Regions from separate parts of the Halopseudomonas sp. T1L2 genome, predicted to be linked through region 3. Evidence: predicted binding sites of a transcription regulator. Region 3 holds the regulator's gene; each other region holds the start of a gene.

Region 1 (4,209 bases), 920 kb from region 3:
TCTATGACCAGTATTACACACCCACTTTTGCAGAGAGGCACCCCCGCATGGCGTATTCGGATACTCACAGCAAGGCAATCGGCTACCTGCTATGGATATTCGGATTTATGGGGGCCCACCGCTTCTACTACGGAAAACCCTGGACCGGCACCCTGTGGTTTTTCACCCTGGGGCTGTTCTTCATCGGCTGGATCATCGACCTGTTCCTGATCCCTGGCATGGACCGTGAGGCTGATCGTCGGTTCCGCACCGGCCCCATCAACTTCAACCTGACCTGGATTCTGCTGACGTTCCTCGGCATCTTCGGCGCGCACAGGCTGTATATGGGCAAGTGGGTTACGGCGATCATCTACTTCTTCACCGGTGGCCTGTTTCTGATTGGCGTGCTGTACGACTATTGGACGCTGAACGAGCAGATTTCCGTCGAAAACATGCGCCGCGAGTGGTAGTCCGGGGTTGCCCGACAAACCCTCTCCCGCCAGCGTAAGTGCTGCACCGGGTCGTTTTGCGATTTGCCCTCCCAAGTACTCCAGGGCTTGTCGGAGTCCCGGAAACAAAAACGCCGTCACTGTTACGACGGCGTTTTTGCAGGGAGCACTCAACCAGGATAGCTACACCGGGTCATTCCGATTCAGCAACTCCGGCGGCAGATGCTGAATATAGTCATCTTCCTGCGGCGGCATTTGCAGGTGAAAGCCCTGCTCTTTCAGGTTTTGCAACACAGTAAGGATGTCTTCCTGAGCCAGCTTACGCTCCTCGTGCAACACCAGATCCATCGCATGCTCACCCCGCCCGAACAACTGCAGCAACGCCTCGGGCAGTTCGCTCAAGCCCTTTTCCCGGGGCACATACAGGTACATGCCCTGCTTTTTCGTGCTCCGAAAGATCGAACACAACACTTTCATTCAGCTACCTCCACCGCACCGTTGGCGGCTTTCAACAATGCTTCACCCATCAGTTCCCGACGCCAGCCGGTCAACTCATCCGGCAGTCGATAAGGGCCGGAGGGATAACCCGTGCGTACCATGGTTTCAAGTACTTTCTTGCGCAGCATGATCTCGACTGCGATACCCCGTTTCTCGGCTTCATCCTGCCCAACCTTGCGCAACGCCTTGAGTAGCCGATTGGCAGCCGATGGCAATGGCTCGGGCAGCACCTCGGGATAGTCTGAGGGAGCAACTGCGCGGCCCTCGCGAATCAGCTGCAAGATGGTTTCACCCTCTTGGCGCACGGTCCGAGGATGCATGTCCTCAATGCGCGACAGCGCCTGCAGGGTATCGGGCTGGCGCTGCGCCAGCGGCACCAGCGTGCGTTCACGCAGCAAGCGGTTACGGGCGATGTCGCGAGCCCTGGACTCGCGTTCGCGCCAGGCCGCCAGCGGGCGCAAGATCGCCAGCTCGGCCGGTTTCAGCCGCCATGCCTGCTTGACTTGCAGATAAGCCAGCTCTGGTTCAATCATCTGACCTGAAGCTGCGACCTGCTCAGCGGTGTCGGCAAACAGCCACTCGGCCACGCCGGCCTGGGCGATACGCGGTGCCAGAATCTGATAGAGCTCTGCCAGGTGCTGGGCATCACGGGCGGCATACTCAATCTGGGCCGGGCTCAGGGGCCGCTGCAGCCAGTCGGAGCGGGTCTCATCCTTGGGCAGATCGATATCCAGCAGCGCACTGACCAGTCGGGAGTAGCCCATGGAAAAGTCCATGTCGAGAAAGGCTGCCGCAAGCTGGGTATCGAACAGCGGCGCGGGCAACGCGCCGCACAGCCTGGAAAAGACCTCAAGATCCTCACTGCATGCATGCAGGACCTTGACTACAGAAGCATCCTCTAGCAGCGCGACAAAGGGCGTCCAGTCGCCAATACCCAGCGGATCAATGAGCGTGGCGCGCTCGCCATCGCCAATCTGGATCAGACCGGCAATCGGGTAAAATGTCTCGGTGCGAACAAATTCGGTATCAACGGCAACGAAGGGCAGCCGACGCCACTGGTCGCAGCAGCGTGCCAACTCGGCGTCATCATCAATCATTACGGGTTGCGTTAGCGCAGGGGTCATAAGCTGTCTTTTCTGGGGCCTTTTCCCGTCTGGTTCGCTCGCCTTGCAGCATCGGAACATGCTCCCGGTCGGGTAGCGATCTGCAGTCCAGGACGCAGGCAATGGTTTATTCCCTTGGCAGGTCCCGCAGCGCCGCGCAGCTGACTATGATGCCAGCCCGAAGGATGAACCGGCGCTTGCGTCACCCTCCGGCGGTTATACTGGCGGACCAGCCGCCACTGCCGAACAGAGTTTGACGCAAAAGCGGCTTCATCATGGTCATGGCGCACGGGAACAGACCCTGAAGTTGCGCGCAGTATAACCGAAGCGCCAGCGCCCTGCCGAAGCCTGTGTTACATACAACCCTTCAAGTTTGACCCGGATCAACCGATATATCAGAGTGACGGCACATACTGACGGCCCTGTGCCGCCTGCCAGTCAGGATCACCTGTTTCAACATGCTCTGGAGTATGCATGCAAGCCTTCAAGAACCTGCCACTGAAATACAAGTTCTGGGCAGTCAACGGTGTTGCTTTCGCAGCAACGCTGATGCTCGTACTGGTTGCCATCTGGGTCGAGCAACGCAGCATCGAACAGACCCGACAGGAACTGGCCAGCGTGCTTGCCGGCGAACAACCCTCCGACGGCAAGGTGCACGGCCTGAGCTGGATCACAGCACCGACTGCCGCACAGACACAACCAGGGCGCTGGCTGGAGGCCTCCAGACTCGGCATTGCCGAAGATCGCTACATTGGCGCCTGGTCAGCCGCAGAGGGCCGCGCTCTGGCCGTGGAACGGCAGGGCTTCACCGCGCTGTTACTTGAACGCGCGCCGCTCTATGCGATCGTGGTGGCAGCGCTGATGCTGATGGTGCTGTTCTTCTCGCAACTGCTGATTCTGTTCATCACCCGCCATATCATCACCCTGCGCGACGTCATGCTGGCAGTGGAAAGCACCGGTGACCTGACACTGCGTGCGCCTGGCAGTGCGCGCGATGAAGTCGGCTCGATGGCCCGAGCCTTCAATGCCATGCAGGAGTCCCAGCAGGCCGTCGTCGGCTCGGTACGCCAGGCAGCACTGGAACTGGATCAGCGTGCCCGCGGACTGGCCGAGACCATGACCCGTATGCGCGACGGCATGATAGTGCAGCAGGGAGAGACTGATCAGGTCGCCGCCGCCGTTAACGAAATGAGTGCGACGGTACAGGATATTGCCGGCAGCACCTCGATTTCCCGTGATCAGTCCAGTCAGGCCAATGCTCTCGCCATTCAGGGCCGGGACAAGGTACAGCAGGTTCGCAAGACCATCGCAGGCCTGGTCACCAGCATCGACCGCTGCACCGAGCACATGCACCAGCTGTCAACTCACAGTCAGGAAATCAGCGGCGTAGTGCGGGTAATTCGCGAGATTGCCGAACAGACCAACCTGCTGGCCCTGAACGCGGCAATCGAGGCAGCACGTGCGGGTGAGTCTGGTCGCGGATTTGCCGTCGTCGCAGACGAGGTGCGCGCCCTGGCCCAGCGCGTTCAGCACTCTACCGATGACATTCAGCGCATGATCGAAGCCCTGCAGACCGGCACCGAGGTAGCTGTCGAGGATATGCAGGCCAGCGCCGGGCTGACCCATGACTCGGTCCAGCAGGTTGAAGATGCCGGTGAGTCTCTGCAGGATATCGCTGCGGCCGTCAGTCAGATCAGCGAGGGCAACAGCGAAATCGCATCGGCGGTCGAGCAGCAGAGCCTGGCAGCGGATGCCATTACCCAGAGCGTGGTCGAAATCAGGGACGTGACCGAACGTACCGTAGAACAGACCGCGCACAGTGCCGACACCAGCGACCAGCTGGCTCGACTGGCCCATCAGCTGACCGAAGCGGTCAGCAAGCTCCGCACCTGAAACAGAGGCGGCGCCTTGCGGCGCCGCTCTGCCATTGCCCGGAAACACCAACCCGGGCCTATTTACTCAAGCACAATCCGCCCCTCGTTATTCGCCAGCGTGCTGGCGCCAATCCCCTTCACTTCGGCCAGCGAAGCTACCGACCCGAAAGCACCATGCTCCTCGCGGTAGGCAACGATAGCGTCAGCCTTGGCCTGCCCTACCCCCTGCAGCACCTCGGCGATCTCTGCCGCGCCGGCGGTATTGATATTGACCGTTGGTACAGACACTTCCTGAGCCCAGGCGGG
Region 2 (4,209 bases), 140 kb from region 3:
CCGTATGCCGGCAGCCCTGAACAGCGCGGAGCAAGCCATATGGCTGGCCGAGAGCACGGCGGTGACGGCCCTGCAGCCATTGTTGCTGAATGCCGACAGCCGTATCGAGATGGCCTACCCTGTCAGCACAGCAGTCAGCAACCCGGCTACCCAGGGGCCGCATTGCTGCAGCCCCGCAGGTCCGGCTCAAACCTTGAACTGATTGATCAGACGGCGCTGATGCTCTGCCAGCTTGGTCAGTGACGCACTGGCCTGTGAGGCCTCATCGGCACCCTTGGCCACATCCTTGGCGACCGTGTCGATGGTCATGACGTTGCGATTGATATCCTCGGCAACCGCACTCTGCTCCTCGGCGGCACTCGCGATCTGATTGTTCATGTCATTGATCACCGATACTGCCTGGGTAATCGAGGTCAAGGCTGCATCCGCCTCCTCCGCCTGCAGTACGCTCTGATCGGTGCGGGCACGGCTTTGCTCCATCACCTTGACGGTCTCGCGGGTTCCATTCTGCAGCTGCTCGATCATATGCTGAATTTCTTCGGTCGAGCTCTGGGTTTTCTGCGCCAGGTTACGAACCTCATCGGCAACCACCGCAAAGCCGCGACCCTGCTCACCGGCGCGAGCCGCTTCGATGGCCGCATTCAGCGCCAGCAGGTTGGTTTGTTCTGCAATACCGCGAATGGTGTCCAGAATACCGGTGATATTTTCGCTGTCGCGTGCCAGTGCCTGCACGCTGTCGACCGCACGCTGAATATCCTGCGAGAGGTTCTGAATGGTTTCGGACGTTGCCCGCACCACCTCACGTCCGTGCGAAGCGGAACCGTCGGCATTTTGAGCCGCGCTGGCCGCCTGCGAGGCGTTACGTGCAACATCTTGTGCGGTCGCAGTCATTTCTGTCACGGCCGTCGCGACCAGATCAATCTCGCTGAGTTGACGCTGTACCCCGTCATTGGTCCGCAGCGCGATGTCGGCGGTGTGTTCCGAGGCATCGGTGACCTGCTGAACCGAACCGACAACCTCACGAATCATGCCCTGCAGCTTGTCGAGAAACGCATTGAAGCCCCGGGCGATATCACCCAGCTCATCCGCCCGCTCCACATTGAGACGCTTGGTCAGATCGCCTTCGCCCTTGGCAATATCGTCCAGCATGGCTACCAGCTGGCGCGCGGGCTTGGCCAGACCGTAAGCCAGCAACACCATCACACCGAGACCCGCCAGCGCAACCAGCAGGCCGATGCCGGTCAAAAGCATGGAGTCCTGTTGGCGCATGTCAGTCAGCTCGGTATCGAGCTGATTGAAGTCCTGCATGACCACCGCAAGCGGTAACTTGATAACCAGCGACCAACGCACATCTGTGCCCGGCAGCGTGACCGGCATGATCAACTGCAGATGATCCACACCTTCACTCTCGATCTGAAAAAGCGGCTCGTTGGACCTGCCCACAGCGGCAATGGCGTCCATTTCCATTTGATCAAGCACCAAAGAGGCATGATCGCCCGGCTTGGCACCCTCGCCCGTGAACGCAACCAGCCGCCCGGAAGCACTCACCAGAGCCTGCTCGCCCTGGCCGTCGTAGAGATCCTGATTGCTCTCATGCAGCATCTGCTGCAGAAACTCCATCGACAGATCGGCACCGGCGATACCCATGAACTCACCGTCGCTGACGATCGGCACGGTAAAGGAGGCAAGCAACACTGTCTTGCCGCCGACCTCATAAGGGGCTGGGTCAACTACACAGGGCTTCAGCGTTTCACGGGGGCAAAGATAATACTCGCCGGTACGCACGCCGTTTTCGAGGATGGTTTCATTCTCCATATCGCCGAGTGCTTCCAGCGACAGGCTGCCATCTTCGTTACGGAACCACATGGGCATGTAGCGCCCTGTGCCGTTGTAGCCGTCGGTTTCAACTCCCTCAAAAAAGCTGTCCAGGTTATCCAGCGAGTTTGGCTCCCAGCCGACGTAGGCATCCCACAGCTGCGGGCTTTGCTCCAGCGTCATGCGGATTACGCGGGTCATTTCCTCGCGCCCCATCATCAACGCCGGCATCCCGTCATCCTGAATCTGTCCCAACATCGAGTTGAGCTGCGCCAATTGCATGGCTACCGTCAGCGGATACTCCAGATAGCGACGAATACGCGCCTGTTCACCACCCGCTATCGCCATCACGCGGTCCCTGACCAGATCATCGATCAACACCCGCGACCGTTCCTGCACCAACGCCTGACTGCGTTCGGCGGAATAAACCGAGTAAAGCGTCATGACGCCAACAGCGATAAACAGACAGGCACCTGCCAGCACGGTAATGGAAAGCTGAATTGACCTGAATTTCATGAAATACCTCGACGTGGGAACGACAGAGCGGCGCAGGACACCGGTTCATCCGTAATATCGGCCACAGCATAAAAATCTGCAGCCCGTTGCATACAATTGTCCAAATACCGGTCCAATAACGTAATCTTTCACCGTTGAATGCCCGCGGGGCTGTTCCCCAGAGGCCTGCAACAATATTTTACGCCTGATGAGAGAATAGAGCATGAAGAGATCACGGGTACTGCTGCTGTCTGTCCTGTTCAGTCTTGCCGGCCTGAGCGCCTGCAACACGATGGAAGGGCTGGGCAAGGACATTCAGAAGGTCGGCGACAGCATCGAAGACGCTGCCAACCGATAACGCGGGGCCGGTGCTTCCAGGCGGAGCATCGGCCGAATTTCAACTTCGTTTTGCAAGGAAGAGCCCAATGCGACTGCGATTCACCCTTCTCCTGCCCGTTGTGCTGCTGGTTGGCTGTCAGAGCGTGCAGACCACTCAAGGCGGTAACGTCGGCGTCAACCGCACCCAGTATATGATGAGCGGCCTGTCCAGCGAGCAGGTCAACCAGATGGCTGCCGAATCGTACAACGAGACCCTGGCTGAAGCCAAAAAGCAGGGGCTGCTGAATACCAGCGCTGCCACCGTGCGCAGACTCAATGGTATCGCTGCCAAGCTGATCGCACAGGTCCCGCACTTCCGCCCCGATGCCAGCAGCTGGGACTGGGAAGTCAACCTGATCAAGGATGACCAGCTCAATGCCAGTTGCTCACCCGGCGGCAAGATTCTGTTCTACTCGGGAATTATCGATCGCCTTCAACTGACCGATGCCGAAATAGCCCAGATCATGGGGCACGAGATTGCCCACGCCCTGCGCGAGCATGGCCGCGAGGCTATTTCTCGAGCCTATGCCACCCAGATGGGCACCCAACTGGCCAGCGCCCTGCTGGGCCTGGGCGAAGGCGGAAGTCAGGCTGCTCAGATGGCGGTGCAATATGGCCTGACGCTGCCGAACAGTCGAGCCAACGAGAGCGAAGCCGATCTGATTGGCTTGGAGCTGGCCGCACGCGCCGGCTACGATCCGCAGGCTGCCGTGACTCTGTGGCAAAAAATGCAGGCCGCATCGCAGGGCGAGCCACCGGCATTCATGAGCACCCACCCCTCTTCCTCCGGCCGTATTGAGACACTGCGCTCTGCTGCTCCCCGCGTTCAGGGCCTGTACGAAGCTGCCAAGTAAGCAGATCCCGGCCGGCGAGCTTGCCCCGCCGGCCGGAATGCAGCGAATACGCTGGTCAATCCGTGCAAAACCGGTACAATTGCGCGCCGTTCGACCCCGAACGACATGGGTTCCCTCACCCCATCTGACAAAACGGCGAGTCAGCAGACTCGAATCGTAAAAAAGGACAGACCATGACCGTACTTACCTCCGGCATGCAGCGCCGCGCGCTCGCACTGCTGATCAGTTTTCACATTGCCATCATCATCGCCAGCAATTACCTGGTGCAGTTGCCGATCACCCTGTTCGGTTACCACACCACCTGGGGCGCCTTCAGCTTTCCGTTCATTTTCCTGGCTACCGATCTGACCGTTCGCCTGCTCGGCAAACAGGCTGCGCGCCGCGTTATTGCGCGCGTCATGCTGCCGGCGCTGGTTGCGTCCTATGTAGTGTCGGTGGTGTTTCAGGAAGGCAGCTACCGCGGCATCGACGCACTGCTGTCGTTCAATGACTTCGTGCTGCGCATTTCGCTGGCCAGTTTCGTTGCCTACGTGATCGGCCAGTTGCTGGACATCCAGGTATTCGACCGGCTGCGCCGTATCAAGGCCTGGTGGATCGCACCAAGCCTGTCGACCGTGCTGGGCAACCTGGCAGACACCTTCGCCTTCTTCTCGGTCGCCTTCTGGCA
Region 3 (4,209 bases):
GCGGCAGTTACAGCTGACATCAGAATCCCAGGCTGGAAAGGAGGTCATCAACCTCATCCTGACCGGAAACAACGTCTTCCCTTTTATCGGCATGAATTTGCGGACCTTCACCCCTGGAGGAGGATTTTTTTCCGTCCCCGGGAGATTCACCATGATTGATGCCGGTAATGCGGTCGACCTGTCCCGCCATTCGGACCAGGTTGACCAGGCTCTCTTCGACATCATGCACAAGCGTAGTCACACGCTTGATCACCTGGCCGGTCAGATCCTGATAGTCCTGAGCCAGCAGAATATCGTTCAGATTGGTGGACAGATCCTTGCTGGTCGATTCGGTCTGCTCAAGGAACTCGCCTACCCGGCGGTAGAGGTCGCGAAACTCGTCCGCCGCCATCTCCCGGCGCTGCAGCCGCTGCCAGTCTGCCTTGAGGGCGTTCGCCTGCTGCCCCAGATCAGCGACCTTGGGGACGCTGGCCTCGACCAGATCCATGGTCCGGTTGGCCGCCTTGTCGGTCAGCTGAACCACATAGTCCAGCCGGTCAGAGGCATCGGATATCTTGGAAGTATCGTTGTCACCACCCAGCGCGTGGGTCGTGTCGATCTGAAAATTGACGATGGCATTGTGCAACGCGCGGGTGAGCTGCCCCACTTCGTGATAAAGACCACGGTCGCGTGCCTGATTGATGGCATGAATGACCAGCAACGCTTCACCGAAGTTGCCGCTCTCAAGGTGACCAACCAGCTGGTGCGCATTGTCCTTCAGCGAATGCTCGAATTCCTGAGCGGTCGCCTGGCCGGGATCCTTACTCAAAGCCATAACCTGTACCCCGGTTGATTATTATTTAGCCTGAACTCGCTCAAAGATTTTTTCGATCTTTTCTTTCAAGGCCTGAGCCGTAAACGGCTTGACCACATAGCCATTGACGCCCGCCTGCGCGGCTTCAATGATCTGATCTCGCTTGGCCTCGGCCGTTACCATCAGCACCGGCAGGTGCTTGAGCCGCTCGTCGGCCCGCACAGCGCGTAACAGGTCAATGCCGCTCATGCCGGGCATGTTCCAGTCAGTCACCAGAAAATCGAAACTGCCGCTCTGCAGCATCGGCAACGCGGTGTTGCCGTCATCGGCTTCGGCTGTGTTGGTAAACCCAAGGTCGCGCAACAGGTTCTTGATGATGCGCCTCATCGTCGAAAAATCATCAACGATGAGAATTTTCATATTCTTGTCCAAGTCGACCTCCGTACAAACCAGGGAATGTGCAGGCCTGCACCCCAAAAACCCATCGCAAATAACCAATCAAGCCATAAAAGAAGCTCTGATCAATCAGCTGGAAGCCAGCAGGCTGATCGGATGCACCCTCGAAAACGCCACCTGGACGTCCGGCCCGAAGCCACTACCTGTCGAGCAATCCGAGCATTGTCCGGATGTTGACGACAAAATCAATCATTTCGCCAGCTCATCAGCTTCGAGCGCAACCTAGCAGCACATTGACTGTGCAACTGACTGACCCTGGATTCACTGACACCCAGCACGGCGCCGATCTCCTTGAGGTTAAGCTCCTCATCATAATAAAGCGACAGCAGCAGTCGCTCGCGCTCGGGCAACGTGTCGATTGCCTCGATCAAAGCCGCTCTGAAACGCTCATCCTGCAGCCCGGACGCCGGTTCCTCGCCGCCCTGCACATCTGCCGGCGCACCCGACTCAAGCAGATCATCAAAGCTGAACAACTTGCTGCCGGCGGTATCACTGAGAATCGTATAGTACTCTTCCAGGCTCATCTCCAGCTCGGCGGCAACTTCGTGATCCTTGGCGTCACGCCCGAGCCGCGCCTCGACCGCGCGCATCGCATCACTGACCATCCGCGTATTGCGGTGTACCGAGCGTGGCGCCCAGTCGCCCTTGCGCACCTCGTCCAGCATCGCACCGCGAATGCGGATGCCGGCATAGGTTTCGAAACTGGCGCCCTTGCCGAAGTCGAATTTGCGGGAGGCTTCCAGCAGCCCGATCATACCGGCTTGCATTAGATCCTCCACCTGCACACTGGACGGCAGCCGCCCCAGCAGGTGGTAGGCAATTCGCTTTACCAGCGGCGCATACTGCTCGACGAGTCGATCCTGCTCACCGCGAGAACTCTGTGCTCGTGTATACATGCTCAATCCGCCAGCCTGTGCTGTCATAGGCCAGACCCTGTCGGTTGCACCAGACGTTCGACGAAGAACTCCAGGTGTCCTCGCGGGTTGGCCGGCAGCGGCCAGGCATCAACTTTTTGTGCAATGGCGCGAATTGCCAGCGAGGCCTTGCTGCGCGGAAAGGCTTCAAACACCGCGCGCTGCTTTTGCACTGACTTGCGCACCGCCTCATCAAACGGAACGGCTCCGACATACTGAAGTGCAACGTCAAGAAATCGATCCGTCACCTTGGCGAGCTTAGCAAACACCATGCGGCCCTCCTGCGGCGTGCCGACCATATTCGCCAGCACGCGGAATCGGGTCATCCCGTAATCACGGTTGAGCAGCTTGATCAGGGCGTAGGCATCGGTAATCGACGTTGGCTCGTCACATACCACGACGAGCACCTCCTGCGCCGCCCGCACAAAGCTGACTACCGAATCACCAATGCCGGCCGCCGTATCGACGATCAGCACGTCGATATTGTCACCGATCTCGCTGAACGCCTGAATCAGGCCGGCATGCTGCTGATGGTTGAGGCTCACCATGTTGGCGGCACCCGAGGCGGCCGGCACAATACGAACACCGCCGGGGCCGGTGACCAGAACGTCGCGCAGATCGCACTTGCCCTCCAGCACGTCGGCCAGCGTTGCCTTTGGCTTGAGCCCCAGCAGCACGTCAACGTTGGCGAGACCAAGGTCAGCGTCGAGCAGCACAACGCGCCGTCCCATCTCCGCCAGAGCAAGGCTGAGATTCACCGACACGTTGGTCTTGCCGATGCCACCCTTGCCCCCGGTGACCGCGATTACCTGAACCGGATGTTTGCTGCCCATCTGCGCTGATTACCTTAATCCTGTGAAATTGCTTAACTGGCCCGCTGGCTGTTCATCATACCGGCAAATACGTCGGCCATGGTCTGATCTGCCGGCGCATCATTACCTGCCATACTAACTGCACGACTCACCAGCTGATGCCCGACGGCGCGGCTGATATCGTCGGGAATGCGCTGGCCATCTGCCAGATAGGCTACCGGCAAACCCTGCTCCATCGCCAGCCCCAGCGATTCACCGAGCGTTGCGGCCTCGTCCACTTTCGTCAGAATGCAGCCCGACAGACCGCACGCCTTGTAAGTATGGTAGGCCGCTTTCATCACCCGGTGCTGGCTGGTCGCCGGCAGCACCAGCAGATTGCGTACCCGACGCCCCTGACTGGCCAGGGTGTCGAGCTGGCCGCGCAGGTAGGGATCGTTGGCCTGCAGGCCGGCAGTATCAATCAGAACCAGGCGCTTGCCGGCGAAATCGGCCAGCACGTCATTGAGATCCTGCTGCTCGTCCACCACCTTGACCGGCACATTGAGAATACGGCCCAGGGTGCGCAACTGTTCGTGTGCGCCGATACGATAGGTGTCCATGGTGACCAGAGCAACGTGCTGACTGCCGTGCTTGAGCACGTAACGCGCAGCGAGCTTGCCCAGCGTAGTCGTTTTGCCGGCACCGGTGGGGCCGACCAGCGCGATCACGCCACCGGCATCGAGCGGCTCTTCGCGCAGCACCGGCACACGATGCGCCAGATAGGCCAGCAGCATGCGCCAGGCCTGACGCGGATCACTCACGTCAGAAACCTGACGCAGCAGATCCTGACTGACCTCGGCCGGCAAGCCCATCTGGGTCAGACGGCGCCAGAGACCGGCCTGTTTCGGCTTGTGCTGATTGAGCTGCCCCCAGGCCAGCCCCCCCAGCTGAGACTCCAGCATTTCCCGCAGCCCGGCCAGTTCGGCGCGCATGGCGCTGAGGCTGGCATCTTCAACGGCCGCTGCCGCCGGCGAGCGCTCCGCAGCAGGCCGGCTGGCTGCAGCCGGCGCCGCCGGCTCAACCGGCTCCTGAATCAGCCGATCCAGCAGATCACGGGCCTCCACAGAACCCTGGCGAGCCGCGTGGCGCATGCTGTCACCAAACAGCTGACGATTGACCAGCGGCTGATCGTGGGAGGCCATCTCGCCCACCTCCAGCTCGGCGCGCGCGGCAACGATGCGCTCCTGGGTCTTTT

The links. The regulator FliA, encoded in region 3, starts transcription of late flagellar genes. The targets are predictions, from matches to a motif close to CTAAAGTTTNNNNNNNNNNNGCCGNTAA.
Region 1: a site for FliA is predicted at 2,396-2,423, ahead of ACZ5WQ_RS03850 (methyl-accepting chemotaxis protein). Genes of this name have one in related genera too.
Region 2: a site for FliA is predicted at 2,386-2,413, ahead of ACZ5WQ_RS08660 (methyl-accepting chemotaxis protein). Genes of this name have one in related genera too.

The regions. Positions count from the first base shown of each region.
Region 1 covers NZ_AP040865.1:796,984-801,192, reverse strand. The annotation lists gene ACZ5WQ_RS03865 (NINE protein) at 48-449, shown strand; gene ACZ5WQ_RS03860 (YcgL domain-containing protein) at 612-905, opposite strand; gene rnd (ribonuclease D) at 902-2,023, opposite strand; gene ACZ5WQ_RS03850 (methyl-accepting chemotaxis protein) at 2,504-3,922, shown strand; gene ACZ5WQ_RS03845 (ComEA family DNA-binding protein) at 3,985-4,209, opposite strand, start outside.
Region 2 covers NZ_AP040865.1:1,855,110-1,859,318, forward strand. The annotation lists gene ACZ5WQ_RS08655 (SOS response-associated peptidase) at 1-202, shown strand, start outside; gene ACZ5WQ_RS08660 (methyl-accepting chemotaxis protein) at 187-2,331, opposite strand; gene ACZ5WQ_RS08665 (entericidin A/B family lipoprotein) at 2,534-2,668, shown strand; gene ACZ5WQ_RS08670 (M48 family metallopeptidase) at 2,736-3,542, shown strand; gene ACZ5WQ_RS08675 (7-cyano-7-deazaguanine/7-aminomethyl-7-deazaguanine transporter) at 3,716-4,209, shown strand, end outside.
Region 3 covers NZ_AP040865.1:1,717,348-1,721,556, forward strand. The annotation lists gene ACZ5WQ_RS07955 (protein phosphatase CheZ) at 20-814, opposite strand; gene ACZ5WQ_RS07960 (chemotaxis response regulator CheY) at 836-1,213, opposite strand; gene ACZ5WQ_RS07965 (RNA polymerase sigma factor FliA) at 1,435-2,172, opposite strand; gene fleN (flagellar synthesis regulator FleN) at 2,169-2,996, opposite strand; gene flhF (flagellar biosynthesis protein FlhF) at 3,029-4,209, opposite strand, start outside.